One region of the Cupriavidus sp. FW305-27 genome, then DNA from elsewhere that is predicted to be linked to it. Evidence: predicted binding sites of a transcription regulator. Region 1 holds the regulator's gene; each other region holds the start of a gene.

Region 1 (3,203 bases):
CAAGGGCTTGTCCGCGGCGGCATCACGCAAGCGCCTGCTGCGCCCGCGCGTGGTCATTTATTCCGTGATCTGGGTGGCGTTGCTGGCCGGGTTCATGGCTTCGATCGCGCTGCGCACGCCGCTGAAGGTCGACATCATCCGCGACCGTGGTGCGCTCGGCCGTGAAGTGGAAGGCCGCTGGATCGAGAATGTCTATCGCCTGCAGCTGATCAACACCACCGAAGCGCCGATGCAGATCAGCGTGCGCGCCGACAGCGACGAACTGAAGAACCTGACCGTGGAATACGATAAGCAGGCCGAATCGCTGGCGCCGACGTCCAACCGGTTGCTGCCGATCCGGATCCGCGTGCCGATCGAGGCCGCGGCGCAGGGCACGCACAAGATCAACGTGACGGTGACGAGCGAAGGCACGGAGCAGGGGCATGCCGAAATCCGGCAATCCACCAGTTTCATCGTGCCGCGCGATTTGTGAAGCTAGGTCGTCAAGATGAAGGGGGCAAGATGAGTCAGCAAGGCAATCCGTGGTGGAAGGAGCCGTGGCCGTGGCTGTTGATGAGCGGCCCGCTGGTGGCGATGGTGGCGTGTGGCGTGACGATCTGGCTGGCATCCACGCATCCGGACATGCCGGTGCAGGGTGCAACGCGCCATGGCCTGGTGGTCGAGAAGGCCGACGCCGCGCCGCCCAAGGCTGCCGCTGTGAGGCAGCCATGAGGTTGCGCTGGCTGATGTGGGTACTCTGGCCGGCGTTCCTGATGGCCGGGTTCGCGACCGCGACGGTGTTTTCGGTGGTGGATCCCGGTGACCTGAACTTCTTCGGCCAGCCGATCGAAGCGTCCCGCGAATCGGTCTACACCGTTGGTTTCCTGATGGCCTGGGTGTTCTGCGCGTTGTCCAGCGGACTGACGCTCTACACCATGCCGACGCGGCTCAGCGATACCGACGAACTGGAATAAGCGGATCGGTGTGAGGTCTGCGCTGCCATGTCCGCATGCGGTACCTGGCAGCGCCTTGGCCGCTTAGCAGGAGCGGCTGTAGAGCTGCTTGATGCCGTCGATGTCCACGAGCTTGACGTGGCGCTGGCGAATCTGGATCAGGCCGGCTTCGGCAAAGCGGGAGAACAGGCGGCTGACGGTTTCGAGCTTCAGGCCCAGGTAGCTGCCGATCTCTTCGCGGCTCATGCGCATCACGAACTCGGACGCCGAATAGCCGCGTGCCGACAGGCGCTCAGAGAGGTTGATCAGGAAGGCGGCAAGCCGTTCCTCGGCGCGCATCGAGCCCAGCGTGACCAGCATCAGTTGGTCATGCGTGATTTCCTTGCCCATCAGGCGCAGGAACTGCTGCTGCAGCGACGGCAGGTCTGCCGACAGGGACTGCAACTCGCTCATGCGGACCACGCAGACTTCGGTGTCCTCCAGCGCGGCGGCATCGGAGGCATGCTGCATCTCGCCCAGCCCGTCGAGACCGACAATTTCGCCGGGCAGGTGGAAGCCGGTAATCTGCGAGCGGCCGTCTTCAGTGGTGACGTGGGTCTTGAGCGTGCCAAAGCGCACGGCATAGACCGCGGTGAGCGGATCGCCCATGCGATACAGGGTTTCACCCTTGTGCACACGGATGCGTTCCTGAACCAGCGTGTCCATCTTGGCGAGGTCTTGCTGCGACATGCCGACCGGAAGGCACAGCTGCCCCATCGCACAGGTGGAGCAGCGTGGTGACATCTCGGTAATGGGAATGGAGGTGAGCAATTGGAACCTGCTAGAAATGGCAGCGAGGGCGCGATAACGGCATTTTACCGTGCGATGTGATGTGGTAGGGAGTGAGAATTGACACTTGGCGTACTGATCAGCGTTTTTCTGCTGGCTTTGCTGGGCGGGGTCCACTGCGCCGCCATGTGCGGCGGCGTGGCGCTGGCCGTGGAGCAGCGTCACGGCGCGGCGGCGACGATCAGTCTGGTGCCCAGCCGTGCCGCCTGGCTCGGCGAGTTGCTGATAATGCACCTGGGCCGGATCTCGACCTATATGCTGCTTGGGGCCGCGCTAGGCGCGGTCGGTGCTTCGGCGTGGAAACAGGACTATCTGCCGGTGCAGCGCTGGCTGTTCGGCGCGGGCAGCGTCATGCTGCTGTGGTCGGGCTGGCGGTTGCTGCGCGGCAACACGTTTACCGTCGACTGGCTGGAGCGGCTGGCGTCGCGTGCCAGCGCAGCGGTGGCGCGCCGGCTGGGTGGCGTGGCACGCGGCATGCCGTCCTTTGTGCGCGCACGCGGCGGCCTGGCGCGGCGATACGGCGTGGGCCTGGCGTGGGGGCTGGTGCCGTGCGGCATGGTCTATGGGGCGCTCACGCTCGCGCTGCTGGCGGGCAATGCGGCGTCCGGCGCACTCGTGATGGGCGTGTTCGGGCTCGGCACACTGCCTAACCTGCTGGTGCTCTCCGGCCTGTCAGGCTATTTGCGTACGCTGTCGCGACGTCCCGGCGTGCGCCTGGGGGCCGGCCTGGCGGTAATGGCGTTCGGCGGCCTTGGCATTGCGCGAGCGGTGCTGTTGCCACATTCGCTGGCCGAGCATGGATTCTGCCTGGTGTTCTGAGGCGCCGGCGCTGCGCCGGCAACGGATGATGGTTGCAGGCGGGGGCGGGAATGCCATACAATCGCCAACATTGCGGTATCGCGCGGTGTCTTGTGAGCCGCGGTAAGCAGCGGGCGAGCAGCGCCAGGCGGCCTTCATACCAGAAGGTGAGTTCAGGGCAGGGGAAGCGGAAGGTTTTCGATGCCCGTCCCGTCCCCACAGTCCATCCGGTTCAAAAGATCTGGTTCAAAAGTCCGGCTGGCACTGCGGTGTTGGCGATGCCGGCCTTGCTCCCGATACCCGTTTTTCTTGCGTCCGAGGCCTTCAGTTCGCTGACAGCGACGTCCGGTATGTGCGGACGCGCTACGCAAGAGGTTCGCTGGCTGGCCCATAACGGCATGCGAACGATCTCCTGCCGGAACGCCCGGCAACTCGATGCAAAGATAGGGAAGTGCACGGCTTGGATGCAGCAGGTATCCGGCTAGCTGCGCAATGAGATGGCGGTGGCTTTCGCACCGCTGTATCCAAAATCTCCGGTGCCCCGGATCCGTCCGGGAGCAGGTGCAAAGACAGGCTGCACACCATCAACATGAATACCCAAGAGGCGAAGATCGTCCTCGAGACGGCGCTGATCTGCGCGCAGGA
Region 2 (3,203 bases), on a different contig from region 1:
TGCTGGGAACCGGCGGCAAGACGGCCCCGGGCTGAACGGGGCGCTACAGTCCCGATACAAAGGCATACCAGCTGACAAGACGCCGGGTGCAGGCATACCTGGTATGGCGGCTGTGCTGCTCGAGCCGTTCTACTGCGTCGAATCCTCGCGCAGCCGCGCCACCGGCGGGGTCGGCATGGGGTTGTCGATCGCGGCCGACATTGCCGCGCGCCATGGCGGCGAGCTGACCCTGAGCAACCGCCCCGAAGGCGGCCTGCCCGCGCGCCTGTCCCTACCGCGCGGCTGACGCCGCCAGCGTGACGTACTGCGAGCCGCGCTGCCCGTGCGTGAAGTCGAGCGGGAAATCGCCCACGTCCACGCGCCCCTGCAGTGCCCGCCGCATCTCGGCCGCGCCGCTGCCGCGCAGGCCGGCCAGCGCGCGCGCCAGCCATGCCGCGCCGATATAGCCGGCCAGCGTGGCCGGCGACGGCGGCTCATCCAGGTATTGCTTCATGCGCGCCACGTGTTCCTTCACCACCCGCAGCGTGGCCTGTTGCGGCCCGGGCGCGACCTGGGTCAGCACCATGCCGCCGTTGTAGCCAGCGCCCAGGATTTCGCGCGCGGCGGTGGCGCTGACCGACGACAGCCCGACCAGGAAACCGTACCAGCCCTGCACCGCCAGCGCGCGGCCCAGTCCGGCGTAGGCGAGGGTATCGCCCGCCACGATCACCGCGCCCGGGCGGGTGGCGGCGATGCGCCGGGCGGCGGCCTCGGGATTGGCGTCGAGCGGCACCGCGCGCGTCCCGGTCTGCGCCTCCAGCCGGGCCAGCGACGGGGCGGCGAAGTCCGGCGCCAGGGCCAGCGCGATGCTGGTCATGCCGTAGCTGCGCAGCTGGCGTACCGCCGCGTCCAGTTCGGCCTGGTAGTCGGCACGGGTGAACCAGACGTTGTCGGCCGTCAGCGCAAGGCCCGACAGCGGCGCCACGATCTGCACGCCGCGCCGGCCCAGCTCGGCCGATGCCGCCAGCGCCGGCAACAGCCGGTCGCCCGGGCCGAACAGCAGCTCGGCGCGGTCGGTATCGGCCAGCGACACCGCCTGCGCCAGCGCGCGGCGCGGGTCGGGATCGGCGTCGCGGACCACGTGCGCGATGCGCACCGGGCCGTTGCCGGCGTTGACGGCGTCGAACATGACCTTGGCCCCGGCCAGGTAGTCGCGCGCAAGGTCGGCTTGTGCGCCGCCGCGGTCGAGCAGGTGGCCGACCACGACCGTGCGGCGCGCCTGCGACAGTGCTGGCCAGGCGGGCAGGGCCAGGGCCGCGCCGGCGGCGGCAAGCAGGCGGCGCCGGTGCCGGGCCGGTGCTGCCAGGTGCCTGCGCAGCGGTGGGTACGGCGGAAACATCGGAGTCTGGTCGGGAGTTGGCATTGCAGGGGGGCAGGTGACGCGCGGGCCGGCGGTGGCGCGCAGCGTATCCGCCGCACATGACACCAATGTGACGCCTGCCGCCCCGCAGGTCCAATGCCCGCGCTTGACGGCGGTCAACGCGCCGGCGGCGGTGCGGCCCTACGATGGGCCGTCATACACCCATACCCCCGCGCCCCCATGATCCCGTCTGCCATAACTTCCCCTGCGCCCGACCGCCGCGCGCTGTCCGACTTCCGTGCGCTGGCCGGCCGCATCGACGGCAACGGCCCGCGCTATACCTCGTACCCGACGGCCGACCGCTTCCGCAACGGCCCCGACCTGTCGCTGTACCACGACGCACTGGCCGCCTGCCGCGCCGACGCGCCGGCGCCGCTGTCGCTGTACCTGCATATCCCGTTCTGCGAGAACATCTGCTACTACTGCGGCTGCAACAAGATCATCACGCGCGACCATGGCCGCAGCGCCCGCTACGTCAACTACCTGGGCCGCGAAATGGCGCTGGTGGCAGACCGGCTCGGGCCGCGCCGCCAGGTGCTGCAGTCGCACTGGGGCGGGGGCACGCCGACCTTCCTCGACCCCGGCGAGATGCGCCGCGTGATGGCGCTGCTGCATGAGCATTTCGAGCTGGCGGCCGAGGGCGAGCATTCGATCGAGATCGATCCGCGCCGCGTCGACCACGCCCGCATGGCGCTGCTGGCCGAACTGGGCTTCAACCGCGTCAGCCTGGGCGTGCAGGATTTCGATCCCGAGGTCCAGCAGGCCATCCATCGCATCCAGCCCTTCGAAGAGACCCGCGCCGTGGTGGATGCCGCACGCACGCTGGGTTTCCGCTCGGTCAGCCTGGACCTGATCTACGGCCTGCCGCACCAGACCGCGGCGCGCTTTGGCCGCACCATCGATCAGGTGCTGGCGCTGCGCCCCGACCGGCTCTCGGTCTATAGCTACGCGCACCTGCCGCATGTGTTCAAGCCGCAACGCCGCATCGATGAAAACGCCTTGCCGCCCGCCGGCGAGAAGCTCGACATCCTGGTCTCCACCATCGAGCGGCTGAGCGCCGAGGGCTACGTCTACATAGGTATGGACCATTTCGCGCTGCCCGACGACGACCTCGCCGTGGCCCAGCGCGAAGGGCGGCTGCAGCGCAACTTCCAGGGTTACTCAACGCATGCCGGCTACGACCAGGTCGGGCTCGGCATTTCCGCGATCGGCGCGATCGCGGGGCGCTACGTGCAGAATGCGCGCACGCTGGACGAGTACTACGGCGCGCTCGACCACGGCCGCCTGCCGCTGGCGCGCGGCGTGGCGATGAGCGCCGACGACCACCTGCGGCGCGAGATCATCGGCGCCCTGATGTGCAATGGAGTGCTCGATATCCCGGCGCTGGAAGCGCGCCACGGCATCCGCTTCGGCACGGCCTTTGCGCCGGAACTGGCCGACCTCGCCGCGCTGGGCGCGGACGGACTGGTGCAATGCGCGCCGGACCGCATCACCGTGACGCCGCTGGGCCGGCTGCTGGTGCGGCGCGTGGCGATGGTGTTCGACCGCTACCTGCGCGAAGACGCCGCGCGGCCAGCGTCCACGGGTGCCCAGGCCGTTGCCGCCAACGATGGCGCGCAGCCGGTGCGCTTCGTGCCGCGGGCGCGGTACTCGCGCGTGGTGTAGCGGCCGCGCAAGCGGTACGGACGAAAAAAAGCCCGCGCAATGTGCGCGGGCTTTTTGTTTGCAGCAGGCGGACTTACTTGGCGGCGTTGGCCATGTAGTCCGAGGCGGCGATCACGTCGGCGTCCGGGCCGGCGTAGCC
Region 3 (3,203 bases), on a different contig from region 1:
TCAACCGGGAGCGGCCATAGCCGCCGGCGACCAGCAGGCCGGCCTGAACCTTGGCCGCAAGCTGTGGCAGAACGTGGTCGGGATCGCCCTCTCCGACCAGCAGACTGGCGCGGATGCCATGGCTGAGCAGCCATGCTGTCAGCCGATCGGCGCTGTCACGATAGGCCTCTTTCTCACCAGCAGCGCTGTACTTGCCAGCGCTGACCACCAGGACGGTAACGGCGCTGGCATGCACAAGCCACGGCAGTGCGTCCGCGACCGCGCGCGCGGCCTCCCGGCCGCCGTTCCATGCGATGGCGACATGGCCGCCAAGTCGCGGGCCGGACCCGCCCGGCACCAGCAGGATGGGCCGGCCTGCATTGAGCATTGCGTACTCCGCGACCCCGGCCAGCAAAGCCGGCACATCGGCCTGTGCCGAGGGCGCTGAGGGCAGGATGAGATCGGCGAAGCGGCCCTCGTCGGCAAGCGCCCAGCCAGACTCGGCTTCGACAACGATGTGCCGGGTGGGAATGGCCGGCGACACTTGCCCGGTCAGCGTTTCGAGTGCGTTCCTGTGAGCCGCAGCCAGCTTGTGCAAATGGTTCGCGGCAAGCACGCCGTATTGCCCGGCTTCTTCGCCCGCCCCGCGAAACGGCTCCAGGTGCGTTCCTGTTGCCGTCAGTCCGACCACGCTGCCGCCGGACTTTTCGGCAAGCCGTGCTGCCGTTTCAATGCGCGCGGACCGTGCAGCATCTTCGCTCAGGTCGACAAGGAAGGTTCTGAAGTCCATGACGTGATTCCACTCTTTGGTTTGACCTTGCATCATCGTGAAAACAGCACCGGTGCCGTCATCGAGTCAAGCAGCGTACGCGTGACACCGCCGAGCACCAGTTCCCGCATGCGACCGTGTCCGTAGGCACCCATCACGATCAGGTCGGCATCGAAATCCGCCGCGCGCGAAAGGATGAGTTCGCCGATGGTCAGGTCAGCCCCACCGGGACCGTGTTCGATTTCCACGGCGACGCCGTGGCGCTCCAGCACGCGTGCGGCGTGGCCGACCGGGGTGGCGTCGGCTCTGGCCTCCTTGGCCGCGGTCTGTGCGCAAAAAATGCGCGCCTGCGCGCCGGCCATCAGCGGCACGGCGTCGTGAAGCGCCCGCGCCGCCTCGCGGCTGCCATTCCACGCCACGATCACGCGCGTACCCAGCGATGGAAACGTGCCCGCGCACGGCACCACGAGCGTCGGTCGGCCGGTCTCCAGCAGCAGCGATTCCAGCAGTTGCCGGGCCACCGGACCTTCCGTATTGCCGGGGTCGTACTGGCCGGCAACGACCAGGCCGGCCTCGCGGGCCTCGCGCAGCACTGATGCCACCGCCCCCTGCTCCGCGGCGCGCCACTCCGCGCGCACCGGCATGGCCTGGGTTGCAGCCAGAAACTGCGCGCGGACGTCTTCCCTGACCTGCTTGCGCCGGGCCAGATCGTCCGCGACATATTGCTGCGCGCCGTCCATGAGGTAGAACCAGGCAGGATCGGGAATGAAACCTGCGTACATGCCGATCAGCCGGCACTGGCTGGCCGCCGCAAGTCGCCCCGCCACTTCGAGCCGCTGCCGTGCCTGCGGACTGCTGTCCAGATGCACCAGGATGCTGTCGTAAGCCATGATCGCCCTCCCCCTCAACTACAGACCAGTCTAGGCAGCAAGGCCGACCGGCGCTTGACCCGGATCAACGGGCCAGCCATGCGGCGACATGGCTCAAGTTCGTCCTGATGTGCGGTGGAGGCTACTGCGAACAAGGTATGTAAAACCGTCAAGCCATGCGGCCATCACTTCTGTCTGCGGTCAGTTTCTCGCGGCGCCTGCCCCTTCGGGTTGACCTATCTCAAGCGCATATCGAGGCCGGCGCCTACGCTGAATGCAGCGAATCGCAACATCGAGCACACCCTTGCCCTTCAGGAGATCCATCATGTACCAGCGCATCCTGCTCGCCGTCGATGGCAGCCGTTCTTCCGACCTGGCACTGAGCCAGGCCATCATCATCGCCAAGGCAACCGGGGCCGAGGTCAAGGCGCTGTTCGTGGTAGACGACAGCGATGTGTTCTTCGAGGCCAGTTACTTCAATCCAAAAGAACTGGTCGACAACATCACCGCGCACGGCCGCAAGGCACTGGATGCCGCCTCAGCCAGGCTCAGCGAAGCAGGCGTGCGCAATTCGGTGAAACTGGATGAAAAGCCGGTGGCGCCGGGCCGGATCTCGTTGACCATTGTCACCGAAGCCGATGCGTGGAATGCCGACCTGATCGTGCTTGGCACCCACGGCCGCCGCGGCGTCCGGCGCCTGCTGATGGGCAGCGTGTCGGAAGGCGTGCTTGCCAAGACCAGCAAGCCCGTGCTCCTGGTCCGCAGCGAAGTCGAAGGTTAGGCGCGCCATGCCCCACCAAACCATGCGTGCAATGGTCTTCGAGGGCGCAGGCCTGCCGCTGCGCCTCCACCACTTGCCGGTTGCCGAACCGGGGCCCGGCGAACTTCGCATTGCCGTGGGAGCTTGCGGGGTGTGCCGGACCGACCTGCATATCGCCGACGGCGACCTGCGCCATCCCAAGCCGGTGCTCATCCCGGGACATGAAATCGTCGGACAGGTGGATTCGTGCGGCGCCGGTGTCACCGTCTTCAAGCCGGGGGACCGCGTCGGTGTGCCCTGGCTCGGACATAGCTGTGGCCATTGTCGCTACTGCCTGCGTCATCACGAGAATCTTTGCGACGCACCGCTGTTCACTGGCTATACCCGCGATGGCGGCTATGCGGAGTACGTTGTTGCCGACAGCGGCTATTGCTTCCGGATTCCGCCCGGCTACGATGACGAACACGCCGCGCCACTACTCTGCGCGGGCCTGATCGGCTACCGGACGCTGCGCATGGCGGGCGCAGCCAGCCATGCGCAGCGCGTCGGCATCTACGGCTTCGGCGCCGCCGCCCACCTGGTGACGCAGATCGCGGTGGCGCAAGGCCGCGAAGTCTACGCCTTCACCCGCACGGGCGACGCAGGCGCCCAGCAACTCGCCTACCAATCCGGTGCGTGCTGGGCCGGCTCGAGCGAGCTCGAGTCGCCCGTGCCGCTGGACGCCGCGCTGATTTTCGCCCCGGTGGGCGCGCTGGTGCCCAAGGCGCTGCGCGCCGTGGACAAGGGTGGCATCGTGGTCTGTGGCGGAATTCATATGAGCGATATC
Region 4 (3,203 bases), on a different contig from region 1:
GGACGGCGTGCTGCACTACTGCGTGACCAACATGCCGGCAGCGGTGGCGAGGACCTCCACCTTTGCCCTGAACAACGCCACGATCGGTCATGCGATGGCCCTTGCCGACAAGGGATGGTCCCGCGCGCTCTCAGACGACCCCTACCTGCGGGCCGGGCTGAATATCTGTCGCGGGAGTGTGACTTATGCGGCCGTCGCAAGCGCCCATGGCTACGCCCATGTACCCGCCGAGCAGGTGCTGACCTGAGCGCGGCCGCCAGTATCGGCCGACACGTTGCTGTCGGCCACCCCTAGTGCAGCAGCACTGCCATGAGCCGAATCACAGCGGTGTGGCTGGCTTGGTTGACTGGCATCAACCCGCATGTCCTTGCGACCGCTAATTTGGGATGAACCACAGCCGAAGCCGAGGTCGCCATGTACCGCCGCATTCTCCTAGCCCTCGATGGCAGCCGTTCATCCTTGAATGCCCTGGAGCAGGCCGTGTCGATGGCGCTGACCACCGACGCCGAGGTCAGCGCCATGTTCGTCGTCGACGACAGCGACCTGTTCTTCGAGGTCAGCCCGGGTGACCGGCACTGGCTGATGGCCGACATCATTGCCTATGGCAAGCAGGTGCTGGCTCGTGCCGGCGAGCGCTTCAGTGCCGCCGGCGTGCGCTGGAGCAGCAGGTTGGCCGAGACGCCCGGCACCCCTGCGAAGATTGCCGAGGCGATCATAGCGGAAGCGGACCACTGGAGCGCGGACCTGATCGTCATGGGCACACACGGCCATCGCGGCGTGCGGCGCATGGTGCTGGGCTCGGTCTCGGAGCACGTGGTCAGCAAGACGGTTCGCCCCGTGCTGCTCGTTCGGCAGCAGTCGCGCGGCGATACGCCCTGACCGTTCGGTTCCGGCCTGCGAAAACCCCAATAATTCTTCCGGAGTGACGCAAATGCAGGTTTCAAGAAGCCTAGGCCTCGGCCTGTCGTCGCTGGCGATTGCCGTTGCGGCGGCGGGTTGCGCCACTCGCGCCGCGCCCGCTGGCGTGCAGATCATGGAGCAGCACGGCGTTTCCTACGTATCGGGTGGAGACGATGAGGCGGGCATGCAAAGCATGCTGGCCATCGCCGCGCGTTTCAATGTACGGCTGACGATGGTGGATGCCGGGCGCGGGAAGCCGCTGGGCGGTGCCACGGTGGTCGTGGCCAGCCAGGAGGGCCGCCCGGTGCTGCACACTACGGCTAGCGGGCCGCTGTTCTATATGCGACTCAGGCCGGGTGCCTATCGGCTCGCGGTCGGCTACCAGGGGCGGGACCAGATGCGCGACATCGTCGTCGCTGGCGAGCCGCTCGAGGTGACGTTCCGGCTGCCGGTCAATACGCTCGAGGACGACTGGCTGCTCTGCGCCACGACACCCTGTCCGCGTCGCTGAGCCCGCCGCTCGGACGTGTCGCCGCGGGCACGACACCGCGCAAGCAAGTTCGCGGCGGTTCAGGGACGATCCCGCGAAAGAGAAGCGACGGAACTGGAAGGGGAAGAAGAAGCGCTCAGGCTTCGTTCGGGGACAAGCAGGCGAGCCGCTCGGCGTGGGCAGGCCTGAATCCGCGAGCCGCAACCCCTGCGCGAAGACTGCCGATGCGCGCGCGACCAGCGGCGGTTGGAGCGCGGTACCGCGGCTTTGACACGTATCAACAGCAGTTGCGCCGGTTGCCCTACGCTGCATTTAACCAGTCCAGACCCGAGTCGCCACAGGCTCCCATCGCCGGAGAAACCGCTATGTACCAGCGCATCCTTGTCGCCATGGACGGCGGCGCCGCATCGGAACTTGCCCTGGAACAGGCCATGATCATCGCGCGCGCCGCCAACGCCGAAGTGGAGGTGGTCCATGTGGTCGATGACCGCAGCCCGTTTCTGGATGCCAGCAATCTGGATCCGGTGAGATTGATAGAGGACCTCACGACGGCGGGGCAAAGCGTTCTCGCTGCCGCCGCCGGCCGGCTTGCCGCAGCGGGTATTCGCCACGTAACGCGGCTGCTCGGTAAGCCTATGGTCGAGGGCGACGTTGCTGCCACGATCGCTGCCGAAGCCAATGGCTGGGGCGCTGATCTGGTTGTGATGGGTACGCACGGCCGCCGGGGAGTGCGGCGACTCGTCATGGGCAGCGTCGCGCGAAGCGTGATCAACCTGGCCGTCGCGCCCGTCCTGCTTCTCCGCGCCGAGGAAGCGTAAGCAGGCGAACAGATTTTGGAGGGCATTACGCCAGAAAGCTATGCATACGATCGACTTTTCCGGCGAGACGCCGGATTACTGCCCGACCGGGCCAAGCCTGCGGTGTGCCGTGAAGGTGGATGGCACACCGGCGACCTATGAGATCACTGCCGAGGCGCTTGAGGATCATTTCGGCGCACGCTCGTACCGCAGTGAAGATTTGCTGCCGGCATTCATGAGCAACCGCCAGGACATTGAACGCGTCGCGGGAGCGCTGTTCGAGATGACAGGTGCGCGGCACATCGTGCTGCACAGCGGCCATTTTCGCTTCGCGGTGTGAGGCGCACGTCCTGGCCGGCGGCAGCCGCCACCGGGCGGTGCGCGTCCTTACAAGGAGCTACCCATGAAGAATCGCTTGCAGTCATGCACACCGGAGAAACGGCCAGGATGGCGCAGGCTTGCCGCCTGCGCGTTGGTGCCGCTATGCACAGCGTGTACCGCCGTACCGGACCTGCTGCGGCCGCCGAAGCCACGCACCGCCGCGCTGGCGGCAGGCAGCCTGGGCCAACTCGTACCTGGTGCCAGCGGTATTGCCTGTAGCGCGGACACGAAGACGGCTTGATGCACGACAAATCCGGGGCGGGGTGGCGATATAGATTCAAGAAAAGCTCCGTCCGGGGCTGCCTGATGGAGTCAATCCATGGACTACGCAACGATCCTGGTTCATCTCGATGCCGGCCGCCGCGTGTACGACCGGCTGCACCTCGCCACCCGGCTGGCGCTGGAGTTTCATTCCACGCTGGTTGGCCTGCTAGCCGTCGGCAAGCCGGATCCCACCGCCGTGCGCTACCTGGTGGACGGTGACCGCAATCTTGCCTCTTACACCGAATGGCGGCATCAGGTCGGCGAGCGGGCCCGTCACGCCCTGATGGGCGCAACGGACGAGGTAACCGTCATTACGGAATGGCGGGCGCCGGACTGGGCCACGGCGGCAACGGTCCAGGCAGAGGCGCATC

The links. Region 1 encodes FNR, which switches genes on or off when oxygen is low (the NO sensors DNR and NnrR bind a similar motif). Its sites were predicted from a motif close to TTGATNNNNATCAA; they were not measured.
Region 2: the regulator FNR is predicted to act here: its motif matches at 1,506-1,519, upstream of hemN (oxygen-independent coproporphyrinogen III oxidase).
Region 3: the regulator FNR is predicted to act here: its motif matches at 1,693-1,706, upstream of AC3WRI_RS03875 (universal stress protein).
Region 4: the regulator FNR is predicted to act here: its motif matches at 1,658-1,671, upstream of AC3WRI_RS12095 (universal stress protein).

The regions. Positions count from the first base shown of each region.
Region 1 is NZ_JBYTAG010000027.1:43,748-46,950, reverse strand. It holds gene ccoG (cytochrome c oxidase accessory protein CcoG) at 1-472, shown strand, start outside; gene AC3WRI_RS15070 (membrane protein) at 502-711, shown strand; gene AC3WRI_RS15065 (hypothetical protein) at 708-953, shown strand; gene fnr (fumarate/nitrate reduction transcriptional regulator Fnr) at 1,017-1,742, opposite strand; gene AC3WRI_RS15055 (sulfite exporter TauE/SafE family protein) at 1,821-2,579, shown strand; gene scpB (SMC-Scp complex subunit ScpB) at 3,148-3,203, shown strand, end outside.
Region 2 is NZ_JBYTAG010000030.1:51,689-54,891, reverse strand. It holds gene AC3WRI_RS16300 (UvrD-helicase domain-containing protein) at 1-35, shown strand, start outside; partial or broken gene AC3WRI_RS16295 (ATP-binding protein) at 92-286, shown strand; gene AC3WRI_RS16290 (ABC transporter substrate-binding protein) at 272-1,402, opposite strand; gene hemN (oxygen-independent coproporphyrinogen III oxidase) at 1,580-3,064, shown strand; gene AC3WRI_RS16280 (c-type cytochrome) at 3,138-3,203, opposite strand, start outside.
Region 3 is NZ_JBYTAG010000005.1:119,413-122,615, forward strand. It holds gene AC3WRI_RS03870 (universal stress protein) at 1-769, opposite strand, end outside; gene AC3WRI_RS03875 (universal stress protein) at 802-1,638, opposite strand; gene AC3WRI_RS03880 (universal stress protein) at 1,943-2,398, shown strand; gene AC3WRI_RS03885 (zinc-dependent alcohol dehydrogenase family protein) at 2,406-3,203, shown strand, end outside.
Region 4 is NZ_JBYTAG010000020.1:18,538-21,740, reverse strand. It holds gene ald (alanine dehydrogenase) at 1-247, shown strand, start outside; gene AC3WRI_RS12105 (universal stress protein) at 415-879, shown strand; gene AC3WRI_RS12100 (carboxypeptidase-like regulatory domain-containing protein) at 932-1,411, shown strand; gene AC3WRI_RS12095 (universal stress protein) at 1,756-2,208, shown strand; gene AC3WRI_RS12090 (DUF1488 family protein) at 2,249-2,527, shown strand; gene AC3WRI_RS12085 (universal stress protein) at 2,888-3,203, shown strand, end outside.